One region of the Streptosporangium sandarakinum genome, then DNA from elsewhere that is predicted to be linked to it. Evidence: predicted binding sites of a transcription regulator. Region 1 holds the regulator's gene; each other region holds the start of a gene.
The links. Region 1 encodes LexA, which represses DNA repair genes until DNA is damaged. Its sites were predicted from a motif close to TCGAACANNTGTTCGA; they were not measured.

Region 1 (10,184 bases):
TAGACAACTCGCGTAACGGAATCATCACGCCGGGGGGCTCAATGAGGAGACTTGCGGTCGTGCCACCTCAGGTCGCACGGCTCAAGATCAGAGATATCCGTTCCGCGAAGCACCGCAGGACCGCCGGGGACGGCAAGGTCGTGGACCTTCGCGCCTACGCCGGACGGAACGTCGTGCTCTTCCCGCGCACGAGCGGCCCCACACCGGCGGCCTGACCGCCCGGGAGAAGGCAGGGGTGCTCCCCCGCCGGGACTCCAGTGAAAGACCCGCCTGGTGCGGGTCTTTCTGTTCTCCCGGGGCCGCTCTTCCCGGAATCGTCGCGGATCTCCCCGGCGACCCGCCGCAGTCCACAGAACGGAATACTATGTTCCGTAACTATAGTGGAGACATGGAGACGACACCGGCCCCGATGAGCGGACGCAAGGCCCAGGCTGCCCGGAACGACCAGGTGATCCTCGAAGCGGCGCGGGCGGTCTTCGTCGCCGACCCCGACGCTCCGATCTCGGCGGTGGCCGAGCGGGCGGGGGTGGGCATCAGCGCGCTCTACCGCCGCTACGCCGGCAAGGAGGACCTTCTGCGTAAGCTCTGCTCCGACGGCCTGCGGACCTACATCGCCGAGGCCGAGGCGGCCCTGTCCGGCCAGGACGACCCGTGGGAGGCGCTCGCCGGTTTCATGCGGCGCGTCGTGGACGCCGACGTCCACTCCCTGACGATCAACCTCGCCGGGACCTTCACCCCGACCGAGGATCTCGGGCGCGAGGCCGCCCGCGCCGGCGGGCTCGCCGAGCAGGTCTTCGACCGCGCCGTCCGGGCGGGTGCCGTACGGCCGGGCCTGAACACCTCCGACATGTCGCTGATCTTCGACCAGCTCGCCGCCCTCCACCTCGGCGACGAGGAGCGCACCGCGCAGATACGGCGCCGCCACCTCGCCCTGATGCTGGACGCCCTGCGCCTGACCTCGGCTCCTCCCCCGCCCGGCCCGCCGCCGACCGCCGAGGAGGTCACCCGCCGCTGGACGGCCCGCTGACCCGGGCCGCACCGGTCCGGTCGGCGTCGATCAGGTGACGCGGGCGGGTGCCGAGCGACTCCGGCCCGGGACGGGGAAATCCACTCGCCTGATGTAACAGCACTGTTGTATTTTCGGGATCCTTCGCCCAGCCGCGCCGTCACACCGTACGGCGCATCACCGAAGGGAATCCGACATGACCCGGCCCCCCGCTCCGATCGAGCCCTACGACCACGGCATGCTCGACGTCGGCGACGGCAACCTCGTCCACTGGGAGGTGTACGGCAACCCCGAGGGGAAGCCCGCCCTCGTCGTGCACGGCGGCCCCGGGGCGGGGTCCTCGGCCCGCCACCCCCGCTCCTTCGACCCCGAGCGTTACCGGGTCGTCCTGTTCGACCAGCGCGGCTGCGGGCGCAGCACCCCGCACGCGAGCGACCCCGCCGCCGACATGAGCGTCAACACCACCGAGCACCTGCTGGCCGACATGGAACGGCTGCGCGAGCACCTGGGCATCGACCGCTGGCTGCTGTTCGGCGGCTCGTGGGGATCCACGCTCATCCTCGCCTACGCCGAGCGCCACCCCGAGCGGGTGTCGGAGATCGTCATCCCCGCCGTCACCATGACCCGGCCTTCGGAGACCGACTGGCTGTACCGGGGCGTCGGCCGGTTCTTCCCCGAGGCGTGGGACCGGTTCCGGGCCGGCGTCCCCGAGGCCGACCGCGACGGCGACCTGCTCGCCGCCTACGCCCGGCTCATGGAGCACCCCGACGCCGAGGTGCGGGCCAGGGCGGCGACCGACTGGCTTGCCTGGGAGGACGCGGTGATCTCCATGGAGCCGAACGGCAAGAAGGGCGCCTACAGCGACCGGCCGTCCGACGAGATGCTGGCGTTCGTCCGGATCTGCGCCCACTACTTCTCCCACGACGCCTGGCTGGAGGATGGTGTGCTGCTGCGGGAGGCGCACCGGCTGGCCGGCATCCCGGGCGTGCTGATCCACGGCCGCCACGACCTGGGCAGCCCGGTCTCCACCGCCTGGGAGCTCGCCCAGGCCTGGCCGGACGCGAAGCTGGTCATCGTCGAGGACTCCGGCCACACCGGCAGCGACACCATGCGCGACGAGATCCGCGCCGCGCTCGACCGCTTCGCCGTACGGTGATCCTCCGGCGCGCGCCGGGGAGCCGGTCATCCCGGTCTCCGGCGCGCGCCGCCCCCGTCGGCCTCCCCGCTCCCGGGTGTTTCCGCGCCCGTCGGCCACCCGTCCCCGCTGGATCGGTCCAGGTCGGCGTGAGCTGCGGGAGCGGTCCGGCCGGTCTCGGCCGACGGGCGAACCGGCCGGAATCCGTCATGAAATAAAGCCGGACATCCCGAACAAATCCTGATCTTCCCGCGTCGAACGACGGGGAAGATCGCTCCCTGGCTCGTCCGGACGACGAGCGTCGCAAGACGATGGGATGAGTAAGTGCTCAAGCCGACAAGCAGGATCATCATCGCCGCAGCCCTCTCCGCGGGCGCGGTCATGGCGAACCCGGCGTACGCCGTGGCGGCCTCCTACACCCCGGAGGGCGTCTGCGGCGCCGGGTTCGGCAGGGTGAACGACGGCAGCCGGGTGGTCAAGACCTCCACCGGCAAGGTCTACGGCCGCGTCTACCTGCTCTACAACCGCTCGACCGGTTTCAACTGCGTGACCACCATCAAGTCGAGCTTCATCGGCAGCGCCACCTACACCATGGCCCGGCTGGAGGTGCAGACCAAGCGCATCAAGCGCGAGCCGATGCGGACCGTGGAAAAGCACGCCGAGGGAAAGTACAAGTACTACGCCGGCCCGGTGAAGCTGTACGCCAAGGGCCACTGCGTGAAGTACTGGGGCATCATCAAGTCCAGCGGCCGCGCCCCCCAGATCCCGACCGGCGGCCAGGCGTCCCAGATCGCGACCGGCGGCCGGGCGTCCTGGGACAACTGCGGCTGACGGCCGCTGAGGAGCTCGCCGCGCCCCGGAAGGCCGCGCTCCCCCGGTCAGGCGAACGGGCGCCGGCCGACCGCCGGCGCCCGTCACGCCGCTCACACGCGGGGGCGGTGCGCCCGGCCGTCCGCCGGGCGCACCGCCCCCGCCTCCGCCTCCGCGAAGAGGCGCCGTGATCAGCTGCAGCCGCTGGTGGAGCCGCAGCCCTCGCAGACGTAGCAGCTGCCGGCCGGGCGCATCTTGGTGCCGCAGGTCAGGCAGAGCGGCGCGTCGGCGGTCCGGCCCTGGTGGGACTCCAGGGAGCCGCCGCGCTCCGGCCCGGTCTCGGCCGCCGGGGCTTCCGCGGCGCCGGCCTCCTCACCGGACCTGGCCTGCTCGATCGGAGCCGAGGTGGCCAGCTCGGCGATGACCTCGGCGGTGTGCAGCGCGGCCGGGTCCTCGCCGCGCTGCTGGGCGGCCCGCTCGGAGGCGGAGAAGATGCCCAGGGCGGCCCGCTCGTCATAGGGCAGGTAGTCCAGCGCCAGGCGGCGGAAGATGTAGTCCATCACCGAGGCGGCCATGCGGATGTCCGGGTCGTCGGTCATGCCCGCCGGGTCGAAGCGCATGTTGACGAACTTGCTGACGTAGGTCTCCAGCGGCACGCCGTACTGCAGGCCGATGGAGATGGCGACCGAGAAGGCGTCCATGACGCCCGCGAGGGTCGAGCCCTGCTTGGACATCTTCAGGAAGACCTCGCCGAGACCGTCGTCGGGGTAGGACGAGGCGGTCATGTAGCCCTTGGCGCCGCCCACGGTGAAGCGGGTGGTGGTGCTGGGGCGCTGGTTCGGCATCCGGCGGCGGGTCGGGCGGCCGACCTCCACGATCTGGACCTGCGGCTGCGCGGCCTGCTCGGCGGGCTGCTCGGCCGTCTTGTCCTCGGGCTTCTTGCCCGCGGCCGACAGCGGCTGGCCGACCTTGCAGTTGTCGCGGTAGACCGCCAGGGCCTTGAGGCCGAGTTTCCAGCCGGCCATGTAGACCTGCTCGATGTCCTCGATCGTGGCCGACTCGGGCAGGTTGACCGTCTTGGAGATGGCGCCGGACAGGAACGGCTGTACGGCGGCCATCATACGGACGTGGCCCATGGGGGCGATCGCCCGCTCGCCCATGGCGCAGTCGAACACCTCGTAGTGCTCGGGGCGCAGGCCCGGGGCGTCCACGACGTGGCCGTTGGCGGCGATGTACTCGACGATCGCCTCGACCTGCTCCTCCTGGTAGCCCAGACGGCGCAGGGCCCGCGGGATCGTCTGGTTGACGATCTGCATGGAACCGCCGCCGACGAGCTTCTTGAACTTCACCAGGGCGAGGTCGGGCTCGATGCCGGTGGTGTCGCAGTCCATCATCAGGCCGATGGTGCCGGTGGGCGCCAGCAGCGACGCCTGGGCGTTGCGGTAGCCGTTCTTCTCGCCGAGCTTCAGGCACTCGGCCCACTGGCGGGTCGCCTCGGCGTGGAGGGCCTTGTCCATGGCCTCCAGCGTGCGCAGGTCGTCGTTGGCCGCGGCGTGCTTGCGCATGACGCGCTTGTGGGCCTCGGTGTTGCGGGCGTAGCCGTCGTACGGTCCCACGACCCCGGCCAGCTCGGCGCTGCGGCGGTAGGAGACGCCGGTCATCAGCGAGGTGATGGCGCCGGCGATGGCCCGGCCGCCCTCGGAGTCGTAGGCGTGGCCGGTGGCCATGAGCAGCGCGCCGAGGTTGGCGTAGCCGATGCCGAGCTGGCGGTAGGCGCGGGTGGTCTCGGCGATCTTCTCGGTCGGGAAGTCGGCGAAGGTGATGGAGACGTCCATCGCGGTGATGACCAGCTCGGTCACCTTCACGAAGGCCGCGACGTCGAAGCTGTCGTCTTCCTTCAGGAACTTCAGCAGGTTGATGCTGGCGAGGTTGCAGGAGGAGTTGTCCAGGTGGAGGTACTCCGAGCACGGGTTGCTGGCGGTGATGCGGCCCGTCTCGGGGCTGGTGTGCCAGTCGTTGATCGTGTCGTCGTACTGGACGCCCGGGTCGGCGCACTCCCAGGCGGCCTTGGCCATCTTGCGGAACAGGTCGCGGGCGTCGACCGTCTCGATGACCTCGCCGGTGAGACGGGCGCGCAGGCCGAACCGGCCGCCGTCCTCCACCGCGCGCATGAACTCGTCGGAGACGCGCACCGAGTTGTTGGCGTTCTGGTACTGGACGGAGACGATGTCCTTGCCGCCCAGGTCCATGTCGAACCCGGCGTCGCGCAGCGCGCGGACCTTGTCCTCCTCGCGCGCCTTGGTCTCGATGAACTCCTCGACGTCGGGGTGGTCGACGTCCAGGACGACCATCTTGGCCGCGCGGCGGGTCGCGCCGCCGGACTTGATGGTGCCCGCGGAGGCGTCCGCGCCGCGCATGAAGGAGACCGGGCCGCTGGCCGTACCGCCGCTGGAGAGCAGCTCCTTGGAGGAGCGGATCCGGGAGAGGTTCACGCCGGAGCCCGAACCGCCCTTGAAGATCACACCCTCTTCCTTGTACCAGTCGAGGATCGACTCCATGGTGTCGTCGACGGCGAGGATGAAGCAGGCGCTCACCTGCTGCGGCGAGGCGGTGCCGACGTTGAACCACACCGGCGAGTTGAAGCTGAAGACCTGGTTGACCAGGGCGTGCTTGAGCTCGTGGTCGAAGATCTCGGCGTCCTCGTCGGTGGCGAAGTAGCCGTTCTCCACCGCGGTCCTGGTGTAGACGCCCACCACGCGGTCGACCAGCTGCTTGAGGCTCCACTCGCGCTGCGGGGTGCCCACCGCGCCGCGGAAGTACTTGGTGGTCACGATGTTGGCGGCGTTGACCGACCAGGACTCGGGGAACTCCACGCCCCGCTGCTCGAAGTTGATCGAGCCGTCCCGCCAGTTGGTCATGACGACGTCACGGCGCTCCCAGGACACCTCGTCGTAGGGATGCACCCCGGGGGTGGTGAAGATGCGCTTCATCTTCATCCCCTTGCGCAGCCGCTTGCCCCCGCCCGCGGTCGTACCGCTGACCGTCTCCGTCATGACTTCCCCCTTCCGGGGCCCCGCTTCGCGGAACCCACGAGTCGGACCACATCAACGCGCCGCTCTGGCCCCCGGCGCCCGGGGTTTGAATTCAGTCCTGCTTGGCGGAGCGTTCCGCGCGCAGCTGCTCGATCTCGGCCTCGAAGTCGGCCAGGGTCTCGAAGCCGCGGTAGACGGAGGCGAACCGGAGATACGCCACCTCGTCCAGCTCGCGCAGCGGGCCCAGGATCGCCAGCCCCACCTCGTGCGCCGCGATCTCGGCCGATCCCGTCGCCCGGATGCTCTCCTCCACCCGCTGGCCCAGCTGGGCGAGGGAGTCCTCGCTCACCGGACGCCCCTGGCAGGCCCGCCGCACTCCGGCGATCACCTTGTCCCGGAAGAACGGCTCGGTCACCCCGCTGCGCTTGCTGACCATGAGCAGGACGGTCTCCTGCGTGGTGAACCTGCGGCCGCATTCGGGGCACGTGCGCCTGCGGCGGATGGCACCGCCGTCGTCGGTGGACCGGCTGTCGATGACCCGCGTGTCAGGGTGACGACAGAACGGACAGTGCACGCGGGTCGCCTCCTTGGCCTGCCGTGACCCCGCACCCTGTGTTTCGCCTCGTGCGTCCCGCAAATCCCATGGCAGGGGCGCTCGCGCACATCTTCCAAAGGTCGAAATGCGGTAACGAAAACACAATCTATGGTGAGCTTCGCCGGTGGAGCCACTAGATGTTGTGGTCCAACGGTAGGAGGGTCGGACCATGAACGCAAGTCAGCCGGACCCCGCGCGCCGAAGTCGCTGATCAGCGCGCCGCCTCGGCGTGTCTCCCCCTCCTGCCCCGCCGGTCACGGTGGTAACACCCCCCATTGCCCCTTTTCGTCCTCACGACCCACGACCCACGACGCCGTCGCGCCCTGGCGCCCCGGCGGCCGGCGGGGCGCCGGGGCGCGCCGTCACCCTCCGGGGCGCGTCGCCGCGGCGATCGCGATGATCACGGCGCCGCCCGCCAGGGCGCGGCGTCGCCGGGGGCCGGGGCGCGCGAGGAGTCGGCGCACCCCGGATAGCCGACCCCGAGGGTCGCGTCGACACGGGGAGCGAGCCACAGCGCCCCCAGGGTGACGAGCGTGAGGACCGCCAGCACGACGGCCCTGCCCCGCCTGGTGAGCCGGACCGGCGCACCAGGGTATCGGACGTTCCCCGGCGGCCCGGGCCTGCGGCCGGGCCGCCGCCGGGACCGTCGCGCCGCCATCTCCGCCGCGGTCGTCTTCATATTGACCCCACCCCCTCCGACCTGGTCGAACACACGTCGAGGAAAGATCGGTGAATCGAACACGATGTCGATCGAACTCCCGTACGATGTTGTACACCACGCCGTCGGTCATTTCGAGGAAGACTCGAACAGTTGTTTGAACATGATCTTCGACGGCGGTACGGTCGCTGTGTGCGACACGGGCAATACAGACCGGGAGGCAAGGAGATCGCATGAGCGAGCACGACGAGAACGGTTCGGCCGTCAACGACCTGGCGGTGCGCAGACGTGACTCCCTCGGCCTCACCCCCAGGCAGCGGAAGATCCTGGAGGTCATCCGCGACTCGGTGCAGCAGCGCGGTTATCCGCCGTCCATGCGGGAGATCGGCGAGGCGGTGCAGCTCACCAGCACCTCCAGCGTGTCGCACCAGCTGACGGCGTTGCAGCGCAAGGGCTACCTGCGCCGCGACCCGCACCGTCCCCGCGCGCTCGAGGTGCGCCTCCCCGGCGAGCCGGTGCTGTGGGTGGACCCGGACGCCGCCCAGGAGACCGTCAGCCGCCCCACCGCGGCCTATGTCCCGCTCGTCGGCCGGATCGCCGCCGGCGGCCCGATCCTCGCCGAGGAGAGCGTCGAGGACGTCTTCGCCCTGCCCAAGCAGCTCGTCGGCGAGGGCACGCTCTTCCTGCTCCAGGTGACCGGTGACTCGATGATCGAGGCCGCCATCGCCGACGGCGACTGGGTCGTCGTCCGCCAGCAGCCGGTGGCCGACAACGGCGACGTGGTCGCCGCGATGATCGACGGCGAGGCCACGGTGAAGACCTTCAAGCGCAAGGGCGGCCACGTCTGGCTGGTCCCGCACAACCCGAACTACGACCCGATCCCCGGCGACGAGGCGACCGTCCTGGGCAAGGTCGTCGCGGTGCTGCGCAAGCTCTGACCCTTCCCCGGAAGAGCGGGCCCCGGTCTCCACCGGGGCCCGCTCCTTTTCACGTGCCGGTCGTCTTCACACGCGTCCGGCCGCCCGGGGACCGCTTCACACGCCGGTCGCCTTCGTGCTCGATGCGAGCCCGGGCCGGCCGGGGACCGTCCGGCCCGCAGGCCGCCGGTCCCCGGAATGGAGGCATCCGCCGTACGGACGCCCCGGAGCCTCAGGGGACGATGTTGACCAGCTTCGGCGCGCGGACGATGACCTTGCGCGGGTCGCCGTCCAGGAAGGCTCGGACCTTGTCCGAGGCCAGCGCCAGCGCCTCCAGCTCGGCCTCGGAGATCTCCGGGGAGACCTCCAGCCGGTCGCGGACCTTGCCCGCGACCTGCACCACGCAGGTGACCGACTCCTGGACCAGCAGTGCCGGGTCGACCACCGGCCAGCCCGCCCTGGCCACCGACGCGGAGCGGCCCAGCCGCTCCCAACCCTCCTCGGCGGTGTACGGCGCGACCAGCGACAGCATGACCGCCAGCGCCTCGGCCGCCTCGCGGACCGCCGGGTCGGCGGCGCCGGGACCGGCGTCGATGGCGCGGCGGGCCGCGCTCGTCAGCTCCATCAGGCGGGCCACCGCGACGTTGAAGCGGTGGGACTCGGCCAGCTTGGTCACCTCGTCGACGGTCCGGTGGGTGAACCGGCGCAGCTCCAGGTCACCGGTGGAGACGTCGGCGCCGGGGGCAGAGGCCGCGCCGGCCTCGGCCATGACGCGGAACGCCCGGGCCAGGAACTTCTGCGACGCGGCCGGGGAGACGTCGGCCCAGTCGATGTCGTCCTCCGGCGGACCGGCGAACACCACGGTCAGCCGGACGGCGTCCACGCCGTAGGCGTCGATCTGCTGGCCCAGGTCGACGCCGTTGCCCAGCGACTTCGACATCGCCTTGCCCTGGTTGATGACCTGACCCTGGTTCAGCAGCCGCCGGAAGGGCTCGGTGAAGTCGACCATGCCCATGTCGTGCAGGACCTTGGTGAAGAACCGCGCGTACAGCAGGTGCAGCACCGCGTGCTCGACGCCGCCGACGTACTGGTCGACCGGCCCCCACAGACGCAGCTTCTCCACGTCGAACGGGCCCTCCTCGTAGGAGGGGTCCACGTAGCGCAGGAAGTACCAGGAGGAGTCGACGAAGGTGTCCATCGTGTCGGTGTCCCGCCGCGCGGAGCCGCCGCACTTGGGACAGGCGACCGTGACCCAGTCGTCGGCCGAGGCCAGCGGGGAGACGCCCTTGGGCGCCAGGGCCTCGCCGCGCATGTCGGGCAGGGTGACCGGCAGCTGGTCGTCCGGGACCGGCACCTCGCCGCAGTCCGGGCAGTGGATGATCGGGATCGGGCAGCCCCAGAAGCGCTGGCGTGACAGCAGCCAGTCGCGCAGCCGGAAGTTGACCGCGGCCCGGCCGGTGCCGCGCCCGGCCAGCACCTCGATGATCTTCTTGATCGCCTCGGCCTTGCTCAGCCCGTCCAGCGGGCCGGAGTTGACCAGGGTGCCCTCCCCCGCGGTGGCGACGCCGGTCTCACCCGGGTCGGCCAGGCCGGTGTGCACGACGACCTGGACCGGCAGGTCGAAGGCCCGGGCGAAGTCCAGGTCACGCTGGTCGTGCGCGGGAACGGCCATGATGGCGCCGTGGCCGTAGTCGGACAGCACGTAGTCGGCCGCCCAGACCGGCATGCGCTCGCCGGTGACCGGGTTGATCGCGTGGCGGCCCAGGAAGACGCCGGTCTTCTCCTTCTCGGTGGACAGCCGGTCGATGTCCGACAGCTTGGCCACCTCGGCGCGGTACGCCTCGAACGCCTCCCGCTGCTCCTCGGAGACGATCTCCTCGGCCAGCGGGGCGTCCGGGGCGACCACGAAGAAGGTCGCGCCGTACAGGGTGTCGGGGCGGGTGGTGTAGACGGTGACCGGCTCGTCGCGGCCCTCGATCGCGAAGTCGACGTCGGCGCCCTCGGACCGGCCGATCCAGTTGCGCTGCATGG
Region 2 (10,184 bases), 910 kb from region 1:
CTGGGGTCGCTGGAGAGCGGCCCGCGCCGGATGACGGAGCTGGCCGAGGAACACGGGGTCCAGCTCCCCACCATGACGGTGCAGATCAACCGGCTGGAGGAACCCGGCCTGGTGACCCGCTCCGCCGACCCCTCCGACGCCCGGGTCCGCACGGTCGGGCTGACCGAGGAGGGCCGCGCCCGCCTGGCGGCCGTGCGCCGGGCCCGCGTCTCCTACCTCGTCTCCCAGCTCGGCCTGCTCACCCCGGAGGAACGCGACGCCGTCGCCGCCGCCCTGCCCGCGCTGGCCAAGCTGGGCCACGCGTGAGACCGCGGGGCCCAGCGCGGTCCCGCCGTCCCCCCGCCGTCCTGAAAGCGATCCCGAATCCCCGACCGGCCGTCACCCCGGCCGGTCCGCTTTTCCCGCAAGGAGCCACTCCCATGTCCTCGCAGAGTTCGGGCGGAATCCTCCGCCAGCCGATGTCGGTGTGGGCCACCGCCTTCGCCGCGGTGGTCGCCTTCATGGGCATCGGCCTGGTCGACCCGATCCTGCCCTCCATCGCCAAGAACCTGAACGCCGGACCCAGCCAGGTCTCCCTGCTGTTCACCAGCTACTTCCTGGTCACCGCGGTGGCGATGCTCGTCACCGGCTGGGTCTCCAGCCGGATCGGAGGTAAGCGCACCCTGCTGCTCGGCCTGTTCCTGGTCGTCGTCTTCGCCGGCCTGTCCGGCACCTCGGACAGCGTCGGCGCGCTCATCGGCTTCCGCGCCGGCTGGGGCCTGGGCAACGCCCTGTTCGTCGCCACCGCCCTGGCGGTCATCGTCGGCGCGGCCAGCGGCGGCGCCGAGGCCGCCATCATCCTGTACGAGGCCGCCCTGGGCCTAGGCATCTCGATGGGCCCGCTGGTCGGCGCCATCCTCGGCGACTGGAACTGGCGCGGCCCGTTCTTCGGCACCGCGACCCTGATGACCGTCGGGTTCGTCTCCATCGCGGTCCTGCTGAGGAGCACACCCCGGCCCGCGGTGAAGACCCGCCTCAGCGACCCGCTGCGCGCCCTGGCCCACGGCGGCCTGTCCACCACCGCCTTCACCGCGTTCTTCTACAACTTCGCCTTCTTCACCATCCTGGCCTTCACCCCGTTCATCCTCGGCATGTCGGCCTACGGCATCGGCGCGGTGTTCTTCGGCTGGGGCGTCCTCGTGGCGCTCGCCTCGGTCTTCGCCGCCCCGGCCATGAGCCGCAGGATCGGCTCGGTGCGGGTGCTGTACCTGTCCCTGGGGACGCTGGCCGTCCTGCAGGCGGGCATCGCCCTGTTCAGCGCGGTCGACATGCGCCCCGGCGTCGTCGTCTGCGTCGTGCTGTGCGGCATCCCGGCCGGCCTGAACAACACCGTGTTCACCGAGGCCGCCATGGAGGTCTCCGACGCGCCCCGGCCCGTCGCCTCGGCCGGCTACAACTTCGTCCGCTGGATGGGCGGGGCCGTCGCGCCCTACGTCGTGACCAAGCTGGGCGAGGAGATCGGCGCGCCCGTGCCGTACTGCCTGGGCGCGGTCTGCTGCCTGGTCGGCGTGGCCTTCCTGTACGGCAGGCGCCACCACCTGGCGAGCCTCGCGCGGGTGGACGCCGACCACGCCGCCCACGACCTGTCGGCCGCCTGACCCCGGCCGCCCGGCCGTACGGCGGGCCGCGCGCCCGGCCGCCTGACCCCGGCCGGTCCCCGCCCCGCGGGACCGGCTGGTTTGGGGCGGTCCGCGGGGTGGCCATACGCTTGAACCGCATCACGAGCCCCTTGAAAGGACCACCGGTGACCATCGCCCCGACGATCGGTGTCTTCGCCCTGCAGGGAGACGTCCGCGAGCACGCGCGCTGCCTGGAGCAGGCGGGAGCCAAGGCCGTGGCCGTACGGCGCCCCGAGGAGCTGGAGGCGGTCGACGCGCTGGTCGTCCCGGGAGGGGAGTCCACCACGATGTGGAAGCTCGCCGACGCCTTCGAGCTGCTGGAGCCGCTCCGGGCGAGGATCAAGGACGGCATGCCCGCCTACGGCTCCTGCGCCGGCATGATCATGCTGGCCGACCGGATCGAGGGCGGCGTCGAGGGCCAGCAGACCATCGGCGGCATCGACATGGTGGTCCGGCGCAACGCCTTCGGCCGCCAGGTCGACTCCTTCGAGTCCGACATCGACTTCGCGGGCATGGGCCCGCTGCGGGCGATCTTCATCCGCGCCCCCTGGGTGGAATCGGTCGGTTCCGACGTCGACGTGCTGGCCCGAGCCGAAGCTGGGGATAGGATCGTCGCGGTCCGTCAGGGGCCTCTGCTGGCCACGTCCTTCCATCCGGAGCTCACCGGGGGCTGCGACGTGCATTCATACTTCGTTGAGATGGTGAGGGAGCTCTAGTCGATGTCCGGCCACTCCAAATGGGCGACGACCAAGCACAAGAAGGCCGCGCTCGACTCCAAGCGCGGCAAGCTGTTCGCCAAGCTCATCAAGAACATCGAGGTCGCGGCCCGGACCGGCGGCCCCGACCCGGACGGCAACCCGACGCTGTACGACGCCATCACCAAGGCGCGTAAGAGCTCGGTCCCGCTGGACAACATCGAGCGCGCCCGCAAGCGCGGCGGCGGCCTGGAGGCAGGCGGCGCCGACTGGCAGACCATCATGTACGAGGGCTACGCCCCCGGTGGTGTCGCCGTGCTGATCGAGTGTCTGACCGACAACCGCAACCGCGCCGCCTCCGAGGTCCGCGTGGCGCTGACCCGCAACGGCGGCTCCCTGGCCGACCCCGGCTCGGTGTCCTACATGTTCAACCGCAAGGGTGTCGTGCTCGTCCCCAAGGGCTCGCTCACCGAGGACGACGTGCTGGTCGCGGTCCTCGACGCGGGCGCCGAGGAGGTCAACGACCTGGGCGACCAGTTCGAGGTCGTCTCCGAGGCCGGTGACCTCGTCCCGGTCCGCAAGGCCCTGCAGGACGCCGGGATCGACTACGACTCGGCCGAGTCGAGCTTCCTGCCGACGATGAACGTCCCGCTCGACGAGGAGGGCGCGCGCAAGGTCTTCCGGCTGATCGACGCCCTGGAGGACAGCGACGACGTGCAGAACGTCTGGGCCAACTTCGACGTCTCCGACGAGGTCATGGAGAAGCTGGAGGCCTGACCGGCCGCCCGCCGTCTCGCCGTACGCCCGCCCCGCCGTGCCGCGGAGGCGGGCGTACGGCTGCCCGGGGACCTTCCGTGTACGGCCCGCACCCTGGAGACGGACCCCGTGTACGGCCCGGCCCCGCGCCCCGGGGACGACCCCGGGTGAGGTCCCGCGCCCTGAGGACGGACCCTGTGTACGGCCCGCGCCCCGGGGACGACCCCGGGTGACGCCTGCCCGGAACCCTCCGGGCGCCCGCCCGGGAGACCTTTCCGGCGGCCGTCCAGAGACGGAGTCATGGGGTTTTTGTGACGTTCGCCGGAAAATATGAGCGGCGATTTGCCTAAATAAATGAGGGCATATGCCGCCGTACGATGCCGAACCCTGATCTGATCTTCGCCGTGGCCGGCGTCGCCGCCCTGCTCGCGGCGATCCTGCCCCGCCTGCTCAACCGGCGTGCCTTCTCGCTGCCGCTGGCCTGCCTGATCGGCGGCGCGCTGCTCTACCTCCTGCCCCTGGACCTGCCCGACCCCGACCCGGTGGCCCACCGGGCGCTGCTGGAGCACGCCACCGAGATCTGCGTCCTCATCTCGCTGATGGGCGCCGGGCTGGCGATCAACCGGCCCTTCGAGCCGCGCCGCTGGACCTCCACCTGGCGGCTGCTGGGCTGGACTCTCCCGCTGACCGTCGGCGCCGTCACCCTGGCCGTCCACGGCCTGCTGGGCTGGCCGTGGGCCGCGGCGCTGCTGCTGGGCGCGGTGCTCGCGCCGACCGACCCGGTGCTCGCCTCCGACGTGCAGGTCGGCCAGCCCGTCGACTCCGAGACCGACGACGACGAGGTCCGCTTCACCCTCACCTCCGAGGCCGGGCTCAACGACGGCCTGGCCTTCCCCCTGGTGTTCGCCGCGATCGCGCTGGCGTCGGCGGGCGGCGGCCTGGAATGGGCCGGGCACTGGGCGCTGGTGGACCTGCTCTACAGGTGCGGGGCGGGCGTCGTGGCCGGCCTGCTGGCCGGCAAGGCGCTGGGCCGGCTGTTCTTCCGCGCCCAGGTCTCCGACCTGCGGCTGGCCGAGCACCGCGACGGCTTCGTGGCGCTGGCCGCGACCTTCCTCGCCTACGGCCTCACCGAGCTGGTGCACGGCTACGGCTTCATCGCGGTGTTCGTGACCGCGTGCACGATCAGGGCCGCCGAGCGCACGCACGGCTACAACGCCGTCCTGCACGGTTTCATCGAGCAGATCGAGCGGCTGTTCACCGCCTGGCTGATCCTGCTGCTCGGCGGGTTCGTGATCACCGGCGGCCTGGCCGCGCTCACCTGGCGGGGGGCGGCGGTCGGCCTGCTCCTGCTGCTGGTGATCCGCCCGCTGACCGGTTGGCTCGCCACGCTCGGCGGCCGGCCGGGACCGCGTGAGCGCGGCGTGCTGGCCTTCTTCGGCATCCGGGGCATCGGCTCGCTGTTCTACCTCGCCTACGCCCTCGGCCAGGCCGACTTCGGCGTACCCGCGGAGGAGCTGTGGGCGGTGGTGGCCTTCACCGTGCTGGCCTCCCTGGTGCTGCACGGCGTCACGGCGACCCCGGTGATGGCGCGCCTGGACCGCCTGCGCGGCCGGGCCGACGCGGACCGCCCCGCCGACGGGGACACCGGGGACGCCCCGGATGCCGGGAAGGCCGGGGATACCCGGGAGAACGGAGCCGCCGGGGACGGCGGAGGCCTCGGCGACCCGGGGAACGCCGAGCCGGTCCGCCACCCCTGACCCCGCCCGGCGGGCGGCGGTCCGGGGCCGGTTCACACCCATCGGGGGGTACGCCCTAGGTTGGGGGACCGTGGAAATACGTGAGCTGACGGCCGGTGACCTCGACGCGGCGCTGGACAACCGCGTCCGCGCCTTCGGGCCCGTCCCGGATGACGAGGCGGAGACCTGGCGGCGCAACGCCCTGCCCGCCGTCGAGGGCGGCAGATACCTCGGGGCGTTCGACGGCGCCCGCCTCGTCGCCACGACCCGCATCGAGGACTTCACCCAGTGGTGGCACGGCAGGCCGCTGCCCATGGGCGGCATCGCCTCGGTCACCGTCGCCCCCGAGGACCGGGGCCGCGGCGTCGGACGGAAGATCATGCGGACCGCCCTGGACCGCTGCGCCGCCCTGGGGCTGCCGATCTCGGCGCTGTACCCCGCCACCACCCGCCTTTACCGCTCGCTCGGCTGGGAGCACGCCGGGGCCCTGCACCGGGCCGTGCTGTCCACCGAGGCGCTGCGCACGATCCGCGTCGCCGGCGACGTCCCGCTCCGCCGTACCGGCCCCGGCGACGCCCGCGCGCTGGGCGAGGTCATCGGCCGCGTCCACGCCGCCACCCGCGCCTCCGGGCCGGTCCGCCGGAGCGAGGCGGCCGTGCGCCGGTGGCTGGAGGGCACCCGCGACTTCGTCTACCTGGCCGAGGACGGCTTCGTGGCCTACGGCTGGGACGGCCACGACATCTCGGTCAGCCATCTGCTCGCCGGCTCGGAGGCCACGGCCCGGGCGCTGTGGGCGCTGGTCGGCTCCTCGTCCTCCATCGCGAAGAAGGTCCGCGCGGCCGTCGCCCCCGACGACCCGGTGTTCTGGCTGCTCGGCGAACGGGTGAACGACGAGGTCGCGCAGACCCGCTGGATGTTCCGCGTGGTGGACCCGGCGGCGGCCGTCGCCGGGCGCGGGTTCCCGGCGGGCGTCACCCTCGACGCCGTGGTCCACGTCGACGACCCCGAGCGGCCCGCCTCCTCCGGCCCCTGGCACCTGTCGGTCTCCGGCGGCTCCGGTACGGCCCAGCCCGCCGGGGCCATCCCGAAGTCGGCGCCCGCCCTCACCGCCGGAGGCCTCTCCGCGCTGTTCGCGGGCGTGCCGACCACCACCCTGCGCCGCGCGGGCATCCTCACCGGACCCGCGGACGCCGACGACGCCCTCGACGCCGCCTTCCACGCCCGGCCGTACATGACCGACGCGTTCTGACCGCGCCGGTCATCGGGCGGAACGGCCGGGGCGGCGAAGGCTCCGGGGCCCGCCCCGCGGGCGGCGCGATGGCCGTGCGCGCCGTGCCCGCAGGCGGTAGAGTCGGGCACCGAACAGGTGTTCGGCGAGCGGAAGGCGTGCCGGTGCGGTTGCCCGAACTGCGGGTGATGGGGGTCGATCCGGGCCTGACCCGGTGCGGCCTCGGAGCGGTCGAGGGGCGCCCCGGGGCGCCGCTCCGCCTGGTCAAGGTCGGGGTGGTGCGCACCCCCGCCGACGACGAGATCGGGGCCCGGCTGGTGGCGATCGAGGCCGGCATCGAGCAATGGCTCGACGAGATCCGGCCCGACGCGGTGGCCGTGGAGCGCGTCTTCGCCCAGCACAACCTGCGCACCGTCATGGGCACCGCCCAGGCCTCGGCGGTGGCGATCCTGTGCGCCTCCCGCCGGGGGCTGCCGGTGGCGCTGCACACGCCGTCGGAGGTCAAGGCCGCGATCACCGGCAGCGGCACGGCCGACAAACGACAGGTCGGCACCATGGTGACCAGGCTGCTGCGGCTCGACGCCATGCCCAAGCCCGCCGACGCCGCCGACGCGCTCGCCCTGGCCATCTGCCACATCTGGCGGGGCGGCGCCCAGAACAGGCTGGCCGAGGCGGCCGCCCGGGCCACCGGCGCCGGCGGCGGAGTGACGGCCGCCGCGTACTTCCGCGGGCGGAACAGGCCCGCCGGATACTCGAGAGGAACGACGAAGTGATCGCCTCGGTGCGAGGACGGGTGGCCGCGATCGCCCCCGACGGAGCGGTGGTCGAGGTCGGCGGCGTCGGCGTGCTGGTGCACTGCACGCCCGGCACGCTGGCGGCGCTGCGCGTGGGGGAGGAGACCCGGCTGGCCACCTCGCTGGTGGTGCGCGAGGAGTCCCTCACGCTGTACGGCTTCGCCGACGACGACGAGCGCAGGATCTTCGAGCTGCTCCAGACCGCCAGCGGGGTCGGCCCCAAGGTCGCCCTGGCGATGCTCGCCGTGCACACGCCCAACGCGCTGCGGGTGGCCGTGGCCGCCGCCGACGTCAAGGCGCTGACCCGGGTCCCCGGGGTGGGCCCCAAGGGCGCCCAGCGGATCATCGTCGATCTCAAGGACAAGCTCGGCACCCCCGAGGAGGCCGTCAGCGCCGCCCTCAACGGCGGCTCGGCCGCCCCCGTCTGGCGCGAGCAGGTCCACTCCGGCCTGGTCGGCCTGGGATACTCGGCCAAGGACGCCGACGAGGCCGTCGCGGCCGTCGCCCCCCAGGCCGACGCCGAGACGGCCCAGGGCCGCTCGCCCCAGGTCGCGGCGCTGCTCAAGGCCGCGCTGCGCGTGCTGAGCGTGCGGTGAGGGGGGGAGACGCCGTGAGCTTCGAGCGGGATCTGGTCTCGGCCGACGCCGACGCCGAGGGTGACGAGCGGCTGGTCGAGGCCGCGCTGCGGCCCAAGCGGCTGGAGGAGTTCATCGGCCAGGCGCGGGTGCGCGAGCAGCTGTCGCTGGTGCTGCAGAGCGCGCTGCGGCGCAACCGGCCGCCCGACCACGTGCTGATGAGCGGCGGCCCCGGCCTCGGCAAGACCACCCTCGCCCTGATCATCGCCACCGAGCTGTCGGCGCCCATCCGGATCACCTCCGGACCGGCGCTGGAGCGGGCCGGCGACCTCGCGGCCATCCTCTCCACGCTGTCGGAGGGCGAGGTGCTGTTCATCGACGAGATCCACCGGATGGCCCGCCCCGCCGAGGAGATGCTCTACCTCGCGATGGAGGACTTCCGGGTCGACATCGTGGTGGGCAAGGGGCCCGGCGCCACCGCGATCCCGCTGGAGGTCGCCCCGTTCACCCTGGTCGGCGCCACCACCAGGGCCGGCCTGCTGCCCGCGCCGCTGCGCGACCGGTTCGGGTTCGTCGCCCACATGGACTTCTACGACGCCGGCGAGCTGGAGCGGGTGCTGCACCGCTCGGCGACGCTGCTCGGCCTGGAGCTGCCCGGCGACGCCGCCCGCGAGATCGCCGGCCGTTCGCGCGGCACGCCCCGCATCGCCAACCGCCTGCTGCGCCGGGTCCGCGACTTCGCCGAGGTGCGGTCCGACGGCGTCGTCACCCGTGACGTCGCCGCGGCGGCGCTGAACCTCTACGAGGTCGACGCCGAGGGGCTCGACCGGCTCGACCGGGCGGTCCTGTCGGCGCTGCTGGGCAAGTTCGGCGGCGGCCCGGTCGGCCTGTCCACCCTCGCGGTCGCGGTCGGCGAGGAGCCCGAGACGGTGGAGGTGGTGGCCGAGCCGTTCCTGGTGCGCCAGGGGCTGCTGGCCCGCACCCCCCGGGGCCGGGTGGCGACCGCCGCCGCGTGGATCCACCTGGGGTTGACCCCGCCGCCGGACGCCTTCGGCGCCCAGGTGCCCGTCGATCTCGGGGATGACTCCGGCCCCGCGTGACGTTGGATTTCAAAAGGGGAAGACCCGCGGGGTCAATCACAGATCGATGACAACGATATCGAAATGGGAACTTCCCCCCGAGTCCGTTCGTGGGTTCGTTGCCGCGCTCCTAACAGCTCGCCTAAACTCCGTGGCTTGGCTGGCTGTGTAGGCTGACGTGCTGAGCGGCGTGCCCGTATACGACGTCCGGCGCCACGCCGGTCAATTCTGAAGCGTAAGGAGCGGCCCCATGGGCGGCAACAGCGGTTACTCAAGCCTCATCATGATCGTTCTGATGGTCGTGGTGTTCTACTTCCTGCTCATCCGGCCGCAGCGCAAGCGGCAGCAGGAGCAGGCCCAGATGCAGAACTCCCTGGCTCCGGGAGCCCGCATCATGACGACGACCGGCCTGTTCGCGACCGTCACGGCCATCGACGGCGACGACGTGATCCTGGAGCTCGCCCCCGGCGTCGAGACCCGCTGGGTCAAGGCCGCGATCGGCCGCGTTCTGACTCCGGTCGACGACACCGCCTCCGATGACGTCGAGTCCGCGGGTGTCGTGGAGGACAATGAGGTGGAGACCGTTCAGCCGAAGGGCGACAGCCAGGACTCGCAGCAGAAGTGAGCAGGCTCGCCAACCATCCCCTATAGCCGAAAGAACTGACGACCAGTGGCCCGACCGACCAGCGGCCAGAGCAAGCCGGGGCGCATGCTCCTGGCGCTCCTGGCGCTCATTCTCGCCATGGGCGGGGTGATGGCCCTCAACAAGGCGTTCACCCCCGAATATGGCCTCGACCTCGCAGGCGGCACCACGGTGACGCTGTCGCCCGTCACGCCCAACGGCGGAGCTCCCTCCCAGGAGAGCCTCGACCTGGCCGTGAACATCATCCGTGACCGGGTGAACGGCAGCGGCATCTCCGACGCCGAGGTCGCCAAGTCCGGTGACAACATCGTCATCTCCGTCCCCGGAGCCGGCCAGGAGGAAGTCGTAAAGCTGGTCGGCACCACCGCGGAGCTGCGTTTCCGCCAGGTGCTGGCTGTGGGGGAGGGCTCGCCCGCGCCCCCCGGGCAGATGCCCACCCAGGCGCCGACGCCGTCCGTCGCCCCGTCGGACGGCAAGGCCACCGACGGCGGCGAGGCCACGACGACGCCGGCCCCGAGGAGCACCGCCCAGTCCAGCCCGAGCGCCTCGCCCACCGGCCGGGCGCTGTCCTCGGCGCTGACCGCCCCGAACCCGTCGACCGCCCCTTCCACCGAGGCGGAGACGGGGGCGAAGAAGACCGTGACGGACCGGCGGGCCGCACGTGAGCCCAAGTCCGAGGCCAAGGACGGTGAGGAAGCCCCAGCGGACCGGCGCGCGCGCCGGGCGGCCAGGAACGCCGCGGCCCCGTCCGCCACCCCGACCCCCAGCGCGACCCCGTCCGCTCCGGCGAACGACCCGCTGGCCGGCGTCGACACCACCGGCATCGACCCCAAGGCCCTTGAGCGGTTCAAGACGCTCGACTGCGCCAAGGACAAGGGCCAGGGCGCCCAGGACGCGCCGGACCAGCAGTACGTCGGCTGCAGCCAGGACGGCTCGGCCAAGTACATCCTCGACAAGGCCGCCGTCACCGGCACCTCGATCGACAAGGCCACCTCCGGCGTCGACCAGACCACCGGCGAG
Region 3 (10,184 bases), 4.1 Mb from region 1:
GCGGTACTGACCGGGCACTGATCGACACTGATCGGCCATGAGTCGGCCGGGGCGTCCACGCGCCCCGGCCGACGGCCATTGGAGGGACGAGTGCAGGCACTCATCGACGAATTCCCGGCCATCAGGGAAGCCTTCTGGCTGACGATACGGCTCACGTTGGCCAGCGGGTTCATGGCGCTCGTGCTCGGGACGATCCTCGCCGCGATGCGGGTCAGCCCGCTGCCCGTACTGCGGACGATCGGCACGGCGTACGTCAACATCGTGCGGAACACCCCGCTGACCCTGGTGATCGTGTTCTGCGGCCTGGGCCTGGGGCTGGTCCTGGACGTCTCGTTCTCCACGAGCCTGTCCACCAACTACCTCTGGCTGTCGATCATCGGCCTGTCGGCCTACACGGCGGCGTTCGTCTGCGAGGCGATCAGGGCCGGGATCAACACCGTGCCGGTCGGCCAGGCGGAGGCGGCCCGGGCCATCGGCCTGACCTTCATGCAGAACCTGCGGCTGATCGTGCTGCCCCAGGCGCTGCGGTCGGTGGTCGCTCCGCTGGGCAGCATCCTGATCGCGCTGATCAAGAACACCACGGTCGCCGCCGCCATCGGCGTCGGTGAGGCGTCGCTGACCATGAAGACGCTGTTCGAGTCGCACGGCGACGCGGTCGTGCCGATCTTCTTCGGGTTCGCGGTGGCGTTCCTGGTCCTGACCCTGCCCACCGGACTGCTGTTCACCTGGCTGTCCAAGCGACTGGCGGTGATCCGATGACCAGCACCACCCTGACCGCGGAACCCAAGCCGGCGCGCGAGCGGACCCGCCCCGCCGAGCGGGCCAGCGTCCTGTACGACGTGCCCGGGCCGAAGGCGCGGCTGCGGAACACCGTGCTGACGGTCCTGGTGGTCCTCGTCGCGCTGTTCGCCGTCTACGCGTTGATCACGAAGCTCGACGAGAAGAAACAGCTCGACGCGGCCCTGTGGACCCCCTTCCTCCGGGGCGACGTGTGGGTCAACCTCATCCTCCCCGGCCTGCTGAACACCCTCAGCGCCGCGCTGGTCGCCGCGGTGATCGCCGTGCCGTTCGGCTTCGTGTTCGGCATCGCCCGGCTGTCCGAGCACTCCTGGATCCGCGTTCCCGCGGGTGCCGTGGTCGAGTTCTTCCGGGCGATCCCGCTGCTGATGATGATCTTCGCGGTGATGTACGGCGGAAGCGCGGTCTTCGGGCTGACCGTGACCCCGTTCACGGCCGTGGTGACCGGCCTGGTCCTCTACAACGGGTCGGTGCTGGCGGAGATCGTGCGGTCCGGCATCCTGTCCGTGCCGCGCGGCCAGTCGGAGGCGGCGCTGGCGATCGGGCTGCGCAAGGGGCAGGTCATGCGGATGATCCTGCTTCCGCAGGCGGTCACGGCCATGATGCCGGCGATCGTGGCGCAGCTCGTCGTGCTGCTGAAGGACACGGCCCTGGGCTTCATCGTCTCCTTCGAGGACCTGCTGAACGCGGGCGCGCGGGTGCTGCCGTCCAACTTCAACAACATCATCCCCGCGGTGATGGTCATCGCGGTCGTCTACATCATCATCAACCTGATCGTCGGCGCCCTGGCCACGTGGCTGGAGCGGCGCAGCCGCCGCAGCCGCAGGACGGCCGCCCGGCCGGTCGCCCCGGCCGACTCCGTCGCCGCCCCCGGCGCGCCGGGCGGCGTGGCCACCGGGGACGACTAGCCCCGGCTTTCCCCGGACGCCGGTACGGCGGCGCCCGCGACCGGCCTTTCCGAGGGCGGTCACCGCGACTCGCGGTGACCGCCCTCCACCGTTTCCCGGAACCGTCCGGAAGCCGTACCGGGTCGTGCCGGCCGTACCGGATCGTTTCGGCCGTACCGGGGTCGCGGTGCCGTACCGGGGTCGTGCCGGCCGTACCGGGGTCGCGGCGCCGTGCCGGGGGGCCGGGGTCCGACGCCCGCGCGGGATGGGGGCCATATGGACGACACGCGCCGAGTTATCGGGCAGGATGACGTCATGTCCCCCGAGCAGGCCGTTCTGCCGTACGCCACCTGGCCTTCGCCGATATCCACCGCCGAGGTGGCCCGGTCCGGGCCGCGCCCGGCGTACCCGACGGTGGCCGGCGGGCAGGTGTGGTGGACCGAGGACCGCCCCGCCGAGGGCGGGCGGACCACGATCATGCGGCGCGACCCCGACGGCGCGCTCCACGAACTGCTGGCCGCGCCGTGGAGCGCCCGGACCCGCGTCCACGAGTACGGCGGACGCTCCTACGCGGTCGTCCCCGGCGGCGGCGTGGTGTTCGCCAACCTCGCCGACCAGCGCCTTCACCTGGTGCTCGCGGACGGCGAGCCCTGTCCGATCACGCCGGAGCCCGACCGGGACGCGGCGCTCCGCTACGCGGACATGACCGTCCGCGACGGCCGGGTCTGGTGCGTCCGGGAGCGGCACCACGACGACGGCCGGGTGAGCCGTTCGATCGTCTCGGTCCCGCTGGACGGCTCCGCCGAGCCGCACGAGCACGTCGGCGGGAGCGACTTCTACGCCTACCCGGAACTCTCCCCCGACGGGGAGCACCTGGCCTACATCTGCTGGGACCACCCGCGCATGCCGTGGAACGGTACAGAGCTGCGGATCACCCGCCTGGCGGACGGCCGCTCGCGGACGCTCTGCGGCGGGCCCGCCGAGTCGGTGCTGGCCCCCCGCTGGTGCGGCGACCGCCACCTGTACCTCGTCTCCGACCGGTCGGGCTGGTGGAACCTCTACCGGATCGCACTGGACGGCACCGCTCCGGAGGCGCTCCACCCGGCGGAGGAGGAGTTCGCCGGGCCGCTGTGGCAGCTCGGCGCCCACCCCTACGCCGTGCTGGACGACGGGCGGATCGCGGTCCTGCACGGGCGGGGAGACCTGCGGCTGGGCGTCCTCGACCCGGCCGACGGCACGCTGACCGACCTGGACGTGCCCTACACCGGCTGGGCCCCGGTCCTCGACCGCGACGGGCGCTCACTCGCCGGGATCGGGTACGGCCCGGCGACGCCCCGCTCGATCGTTCGCCTGGACCTCCCGACCGGACGCGCCGAGGAGCTCCGGCAGGACGCCGAGGAGCCGCCGGAGGCCGCCTACCTCCCGGTCGCGCGGAGCGTGGAGATCGAGGGCCGGTCCGGCCGGCGGGTCCACGCGTTCGTCCACCCGCCGTCGAACCCACGGTGCCGCGGGGAGGGCGCCCCTCCCTACATCGTGTCCGTCCACGGCGGCCCCACCTCGCACAGCACGAGCGCACCCGAACTGGAGAAGGCGTTCTTCACCAGCCGGGGCATCGGCGTGCTCGACGTCAACTACGGCGGCTCCACCGGATACGGCCGCGCCTACCGCGACCGGCTGCGCGGCGAGTGGGGGGTGGTGGACGTCGAGGACGTGATCGCCGCCGCCGGGTGGCTGGCGGCTCAGGGGCTGGCCGATCCGGCGCGGATCGCGATCCGGGGCGGCAGCGCGGGCGGCTGGACCGTCATGGCGGCCTGCTGTGCCTCCGACGCGTTCGCCGGCGGTGTCTCCTACTACGGGGTGAGCGCGCTCGGCCCGCTCGTCGCCGCCACCCACGACTTCGAGTCCCGCTACGTCGAGTGGCTCGTCGGCCCGGAGGACCCCGCCCTGTACGCCTCCCGCGAGCCGCTCGCCCGGGTAGCCGGGGTGAGCTGCCCGATGCTGCTCCTGCAGGGTCTCTCCGATCCGGTGGTGCCGCCCGCCCAGTCGCGGGCGTTCGCCGACGCGCTCGCCGAGCGCGGCGTCCCGTGCACCTACATGACCTTCGAGGGCGAGTCCCACGGTTTCCGCCGCGTGGAGACCCGCAGCGCGGCCCTGGCCACCGAACTCGCCTTCTACCAGCAGATCTTCCGAGTCTGAGAGGCCCGGCACCGGCCCGTCCCGGCCGTCCCGCGGACCGGCCCGTCCCGGCCGTCCCGCGGACCGGCCCGTCCCGGCCACCCCGCGGACCGGTGGGCACAGACCGGCGGGTTCGGCCCCCGTCAGGGCCGTCCCGCGGGCCGGAGCGCGGACCGGCCGGGACGGACGGGAGAGTGGGCCGGGCGGGTTCAGCGTGCGAACTCGGTGGCGCGGGACTCCCGCACGACCGTGATGCGGATCTGCCCGGGATAGGTGAGCTCCTCCTCCACCTGCTTGGCCACGTCGCGGGCGATCACCTGGGCCTGGATGTCGTCCACCCCGTCGGGCTTCACCATGACGCGGACCTCCCGGCCGGCCTGCATGGCGAAGACCTTGTCGACGCCGTCGTAGGAGGTGGCGATCTCCTCCAGCCGCTCCAGCCGCTTGACGTACGCCTCCAGCGACTCGCGCCGGGCGCCCGGCCGGCCGCCGCTGATGGCGTCGGCCGCCTGGGTCAGCACCGCCTCGACGGTCTTGACCTCCACCTCGTTGTGGTGGGCCTCGATGGCGTGGACGACGTCCTCGTGCTCGCCGTACCGTCTGGCGATCTCCGCGCCGATGAGCGCGTGGCTGCCCTCGACCTCGTGGGTGAGGGCCTTGCCGATGTCGTGCAGGACGGTGCAGCGCTTGAGCAGCGTGGGGTCGAGCCGCAGCTCGGCGGCCATGATCCCGGCGATGTGGGCCGACTCGATGAGGTGGCCCAGCACGTTCTGGCCGTAGGAGGTGCGGTAGCGGAGCTGGCCGAGCAGGGTGACCAGTTCCGGGTGCATGTCGGTGAGGCCCAGCTCCACCAGGGCGTCCTCGCCGGCGCGTACGCACAGCTCCCGGACCTCCGCCTTGCTGCGCTCGTACGCCTCCTCGATCCGCTGGGGGTGGATGCGCCCGTCGAGCACGAGCTTCTCCAGGGTCAGCCGGGCGGTCTCCCGGCGGACCGGGTCGAAGCACGACAGGAGGACCGCCTCGGGCGTGTCGTCGATGATGAGGTTGACCCCGGTCGTCGTCTCGAAGGCTCGGATGTTGCGGCCCTCGCGGCCGATGATGCGGCCCTTCATCTCGTCGCCCGGCAGGTGCAGGACGCTGACGACGGACTCGGCGGTCTGCTCGGTGGCCACCCGCTGGACCGCCAGGGTGACGATCTTGGTGGCGCGCTTCTCGCCCTCCTTACGGGCGTCGCCCTCGATCTGCCGGATGATCAGGGCGGCCTCGCGCTTGGCCTGGTTCTCGATCTCCCGCACCAGCTCGGTCTTGGCCTCGTCGCCGGTGAGGCCGGCGACCCGCTCCAGGACGGCCCTGCGCTCCTCGGCGACCCGGTCCAGCTCCTCCCGGCGGGCGACCAGCTCGGTCTCGGTCTCGGCGAGCTTGCGGGCCCGCTCGGCCTGGCGCCTCGCCTCCTCGTCCAGGCGCTGCTCCCGCTCGGCCAGCCGGTTCTCCCGGCGCTCCAGGTCGGAGCGGAGCTCCTTGATCTCGTACTTCAGGCCCCGGCTCTCCGCCTCGGCCTCCTTGCGCAACTCCGCGGCCGCCTCGACGGCCAGCTCGGACCTGCGCAGGATCTCCCCCGCGTCGTTCTCCGCCTTGGCGCGGATGTCGGCGGCCTCCCGCCGGGCGGCCTCCAGTTCGGTCTGAACCTCGGCCATCTGCGCGGGAGAAGGGCCTATCGGCCCGCCACCGGTACGGCGCAGCAACACGATCAGCGCGACTATCGTCACCACCGAAAGAACCGCGACGGCCCCGGTCAGTATGACGACCACAATCGGATCCATGCGCGCCCCGCCCTCCTCGCGTCGCGGATATCAAGCATGCGAGGGGTCACACGCACGGCACGGAGAAGTCAGGCGGTGTCGTCACCGTGGCAGGTGCCGACCGAGGGTCCGCTCCACACCGGCTGATCACGCCGGCGCATTGTCCGCCCTCATCCGCCGCATTTGTTCGCCCGTAATCAACCGTTATGACAATCCGCGCTGCGCGGAGTAACTCCTCACTGTCGTCGAGGCTAAGCGGCAAACAGGTAACGGGCAAGCAAAGGCACACCATGAACCGGAGGGCTCACCAAAGGGATGACCAAGGAACCCGGAACGGAGGGCTATTCGAAGGGATGATCGAGATCGTCGGGGAAGGCCTGGCCGTCCGACTCCTCGTTCTCCAGGGCTTCGCGGACCACGCGGAACGCCAGCCCCGGGCCGTATCCCTTACGGGCGAGCATGCCCGCCAGCCTGCGGGTCCGGACGGCACGATCCAGACCCCGGGTGGCGGAGAGCTTGCGCGCCACCAGCCTGCGGGCGGTCTCCTCCTCCTGCTCGGGGTCGAGCTGTTCCACGGCCTCCTTCACCGTGTCCTCGTCGACCCCGCGGTGCCGGAGCTCCGAGGCGAGCGCCCTGCGGGCCAGCCCCCGCCCGGTGTGGCGCGAGCTCACCCAGGCGGCGGCGAACGCCTCGTCATCGATGAGCCCGACCTCGGAGAACCGTTCGAGCACCGCCTCGGCCGCCTCGTCCGGCACGTCGCGCTTGCGCAACGCCTCGGCGAGCTGCGCCCGGGTGCGCGGCCCCATGGTCAGCAGCCGCAGGCAGATGGCACGCGCCACCGCCTGCGGGTCGGCGTCGGGTCCCTGGCTCGCCGGGGAACCCTCGACCGGCCCGTCCGGGAGTCGTCCGTCGGGGGCGCCCCGGGAACGCCTCCCTCCGCGCCGGCCCTCGCGCCTTCCCCCCTTCCGGGAGGGGCCCGAGGGCTCGGGCACGTCAGGCCAGGCGCCCCAGTCCCGCGGTCCGGCCTGGCCGGCCGGACCGGAGTCGGGCCCCGTCGGTCCCGTCGTCATCGACCGGTCCCGGATCAGACGTCACCCGGCTTGGGGGTCGCCTTGGAACCCCGGCCGGACGCGGCGGGAGCGGGAGCGGGAGCGGCGGGCGGGGCGGCCGGGCTGTCGAGGCGCGGGCCGATGCCGAGCTTCTCCTTGATCTTCTTCTCGATCTCGTTGGCCATGTCGGGGTGGTTCCGCAGGAAGTTGCGGGCGTTCTCCTTGCCCTGGCCGAGCTGGTCGCCCTCGTAGGTGTACCAGGCGCCGGACTTGCGGACGAAGCCGTGCTCGACACCCATGTCGATCAGACCGCCCTCGCGGGAGATGCCGACGCCGTAGAGGATGTCGAAGTCGGCCACGCGGAAGGGCGGGGCCATCTTGTTCTTGACGACCTTCACCCGGGTGCGGTTGCCGACCGCCTCCGTGCCGTCCTTGAGCGTCTCGATGCGGCGGATGTCGAGACGGACCGAGGCGTAGAACTTCAGCGCCTTTCCACCGGTCGTGGTCTCGGGCGAGCCGAACATGACGCCGATCTTCTCGCGGAGCTGGTTGATGAAGATCGCCGTGGTGCCGGTGCTGTTGAGCGCGCCGGCCACCTTGCGCAGGGCCTGGGACATCAGGCGCGCCTGGAGGCCGACGTGGCTGTCGCCCATCTCGCCCTCGATCTCGGCCTTGGGCACCAGGGCCGCGACCGAGTCGATGACCAGCAGGTCGACCGCGCCGGACCGGATCAGCATGTCGGCGATCTCCAGCGCCTGCTCACCGGTGTCGGGCTGGGAGACGAGCAGCGCGTCGGTGTCGACGCCCAGCTTCTTGGCGTACTCGGGGTCGAGGGCGTGCTCGGCGTCGATGAACGCCGCGATGCCCCCGGCCTTCTGGGCGTTGGCCACCGCGTGCAGGGCGACCGTGGTCTTACCCGAGGACTCGGGACCGTAGATCTCGATGATGCGGCCGCGCGGGAACCCGCCGATGCCGAGGGCGACGTCGAGCGCGATGGAGCTGGTCGGGATCACTTCGATGGGCGCCCGCGCCTCGTCGCCGAGACGCATGACGGAGCCCTTGCCGAACTGCCGCTCGATCTGGGCGAGAGCGGTCTCGAGCGCCTTCTCGCGGTCGTTAGCTGCCATGGGAGCCCCCCTGGAGGGTCACGGGATGAATCGGTTGCCAGAAAGCTACGGGGTGCGACCGACATTTTCTGGAAGAGCACGCCATCGATGGCGGCGTGTCCAATATAGCCGAACGATTGTTCGATCGAGGTTCGACGCCCCCGTCCGTCCCACGGCGCCCCGCGTCGCGGAGCGGACCGGCGCGGACCGGCGGCTCAGCGCCAGCCGACGGCTCAGCACCAGCCGGCGGCTCAGCGCAGACCGGCGGCGACGTCGGACACCTTGCACACGGCCCGCCAGACGTCCTTGGCGGCGACGCCCTCGGCCAGCGCCTGGTTCACCGTCCTGCCGTCCAGGTCGGCGATGACGTAGTCGCGGGCCCACGACTCGGCGTAGGCGTCACCGAAGTGGAGTCTCATCCGGTTCCAGAAGTCCGACAGGCGCATGGCTCCAGTGTGACCCCTCCCCACGATGCTCGTGACCGGACGCCCCGGAGGCGGTGCTCCGGGCGGGCGGTTCTGTCGGTGGCGGAGGGCAGTATGGATCCGTGACCGGCTCAGCGCTCGACCACTTCGGCCCGATGACCAGGGAATGGTTCGCCGGCGCCTTCGCCGCGCCCACCGCCGCCCAGGAGGGGGCGTGGGCCTCGATCGCCCGCGGGGACAACACCCTCGTCGTCGCGCCCACCGGTTCCGGCAAGACACTGGCGGCGTTCCTGTGGTCGCTCGACCGGCTGGCCGCCGAGCGCGCGGCCGAGGCCGGCGGCGCGGACGGCGGGCCGGGCTCCGCGCCCCCGCCCGGCGGGACCGCGCGGGGCGCCCGCGACTCCGGCGACCGGCGGGGCACGCGGGGCTCCGGCGGGTCCCGTGGGCGCACGCGCGAGGACGGTGAGGCCGCCCGGCGCTGCCGGGTGCTCTACGTGTCGCCGCTCAAGGCGCTGGCGGTCGACGTCGAGCGCAACCTCCGGGCGCCGCTGACCGGGCTGCGTCAGACCGCCCGGCGGCTCGGGCTGCCGGCGCCGGAGATCTCCGTGGCGATCCGGTCGGGCGACACCTCACCGGAGGAACGGCGCCGGTTCGCGGCCAGGCCCGCCGACATCCTCATCACCACCCCCGAGTCGCTGTTCCTGCTGCTGACCAGCCAGGCCCGCGAGGCGCTGCGCGGGGTGGAGACGGTCATCGTCGACGAGGTGCACGCGGTGGCGGGCACCAAGCGCGGCGCCCACCTGGCCCTCACCCTGGAGCGGCTCGACGCGCTGCTCCCCGCCCCCGCGCAGCGCGTCGGCCTGTCGGCGACCGTGCGCCCGGTGAGCGAGGTCGCCGAGTTCCTCGGCGGTCCCCGCCCGGCCGTCGTGGTGCAGCCCCCCTCGGAGAAGGAGATCGAGATCGAGGTCGTCGTCCCGGTCGAGGACATGACCGAGCTCGACTCCGCCCCGGCGCGGCCGTCCTCCGGTGACGGCGACGGACCCGGCGGAGGTCCCGGCGACGGCGCCGGCGACGATCTCGGCGACGACCGCTGGCTCACCGAGCCGCCCGCCCGGCGGTCCATCTGGCCGCACGTCGAGGAGCGGCTGTTCGACCTGATCGGCGCCCACCGCTCGACGATCGTGTTCGCCAACTCCCGGCGGCTGGCCGAGCGGCTCTGCACCCGGCTCAACGAGCTGGCCTGGGAGCGGCGGCCCGACGACACCGGCGGCACGGGGGAGGCCGGCTCCCCGCCGCCCGCCTCGTCCGCCGCCCCGGCGGAGATGATGGCGCAGGCGGGCGCGTCCAAGGGCGTGGTCCCGGAGATCGTCCGGGCCCACCACGGGTCGGTGTCGAAGCAGGAGCGCGCGGCGATCGAGGACGCCCTCAAGTCCGGGCGGCTGCCCGCCGTCGTCGCGACCTCCAGCCTGGAGCTCGGCATCGACATGGGCGCGGTCGACCTGGTCGCCTGCGTGGAGTCGCCGCCGAGCGTCTCCAGCGGCCTGCAGCGGATCGGCCGGGCCGGTCACCGGGTGGGGGCGGTCTCCCGCGGCGTGATCTTCCCCAAGTACCGCGGTGACCTGGTGCAGACGGCGGTGGTGGCCGAGCGGATGTGCGCCGGGGAGATCGAGGAGCTGCGTTACCCCCGCAACCCGCTCGACGTGCTCGCCCAGCAGATCGTGGCGATGACGGCGCTCGACGAGTGGACGGTGGACGACCTGGAGGCCCTGGTACGGCGGGCCGCGCCGTACCGGACGCTGCCCCGCGGCGCCCTGGAGGCGACGCTCGACATGCTCGCCGGGCGCTACCCGAGCGAGGAGTTCGCCGAGCTGCGCCCGCGGATCGTCTGGGACCGCGTCACGGGCGTCCTGCGGGGCCGGCCGGGAGCGCAGCGGCTGGCCGTGAC

Region 2: the regulator LexA is predicted to act here: its motif matches at 6,204-6,219, upstream of ruvC (crossover junction endodeoxyribonuclease RuvC).
Region 3: the regulator LexA is predicted to act here: its motif matches at 7,944-7,959, upstream of recA (recombinase RecA).

The regions. Positions count from the first base shown of each region.
Region 1 is NZ_CP192034.1:6,135,444-6,145,627, forward strand. It holds gene ACQP10_RS28315 (hypothetical protein) at 60-215, shown strand; gene ACQP10_RS28320 (TetR/AcrR family transcriptional regulator) at 389-1,027, shown strand; gene pip (prolyl aminopeptidase) at 1,203-2,162, shown strand; gene ACQP10_RS28330 (hypothetical protein) at 2,466-2,972, shown strand; gene ACQP10_RS28335 (vitamin B12-dependent ribonucleotide reductase) at 3,143-6,004, opposite strand; gene nrdR (transcriptional regulator NrdR) at 6,096-6,557, opposite strand; gene ACQP10_RS28345 (hypothetical protein) at 6,979-7,257, opposite strand; gene lexA (transcriptional repressor LexA) at 7,470-8,174, shown strand; gene leuS (leucine--tRNA ligase) at 8,386-10,184, opposite strand, start outside.
Region 2 is NZ_CP192034.1:5,225,126-5,235,309, reverse strand. It holds gene ACQP10_RS24490 (MarR family winged helix-turn-helix transcriptional regulator) at 1-306, shown strand, start outside; gene ACQP10_RS24485 (MFS transporter) at 420-1,637, shown strand; gene pdxT (pyridoxal 5'-phosphate synthase glutaminase subunit PdxT) at 1,784-2,374, shown strand; gene ACQP10_RS24475 (YebC/PmpR family DNA-binding transcriptional regulator) at 2,378-3,130, shown strand; gene ACQP10_RS24470 (cation:proton antiporter) at 3,487-4,866, shown strand; gene ACQP10_RS24465 (GNAT family N-acetyltransferase) at 4,937-6,094, shown strand; gene ruvC (crossover junction endodeoxyribonuclease RuvC) at 6,253-6,846, shown strand; gene ruvA (Holliday junction branch migration protein RuvA) at 6,843-7,463, shown strand; gene ruvB (Holliday junction branch migration DNA helicase RuvB) at 7,478-8,542, shown strand; gene yajC (preprotein translocase subunit YajC) at 8,772-9,146, shown strand; gene secD (protein translocase subunit SecD) at 9,192-10,184, shown strand, end outside.
Region 3 is NZ_CP192034.1:2,083,908-2,094,091, reverse strand. It holds gene ACQP10_RS09835 (glutamate ABC transporter substrate-binding protein) at 1-10, shown strand, start outside; gene ACQP10_RS09830 (amino acid ABC transporter permease) at 91-759, shown strand; gene ACQP10_RS09825 (amino acid ABC transporter permease) at 756-1,706, shown strand; gene ACQP10_RS09820 (S9 family peptidase) at 2,001-3,881, shown strand; gene rny (ribonuclease Y) at 4,070-5,680, opposite strand; gene recX (recombination regulator RecX) at 6,001-6,729, opposite strand; gene recA (recombinase RecA) at 6,744-7,835, opposite strand; gene ACQP10_RS09800 (DUF3046 domain-containing protein) at 8,066-8,260, opposite strand; gene ACQP10_RS09795 (ATP-dependent helicase) at 8,395-10,184, shown strand, end outside.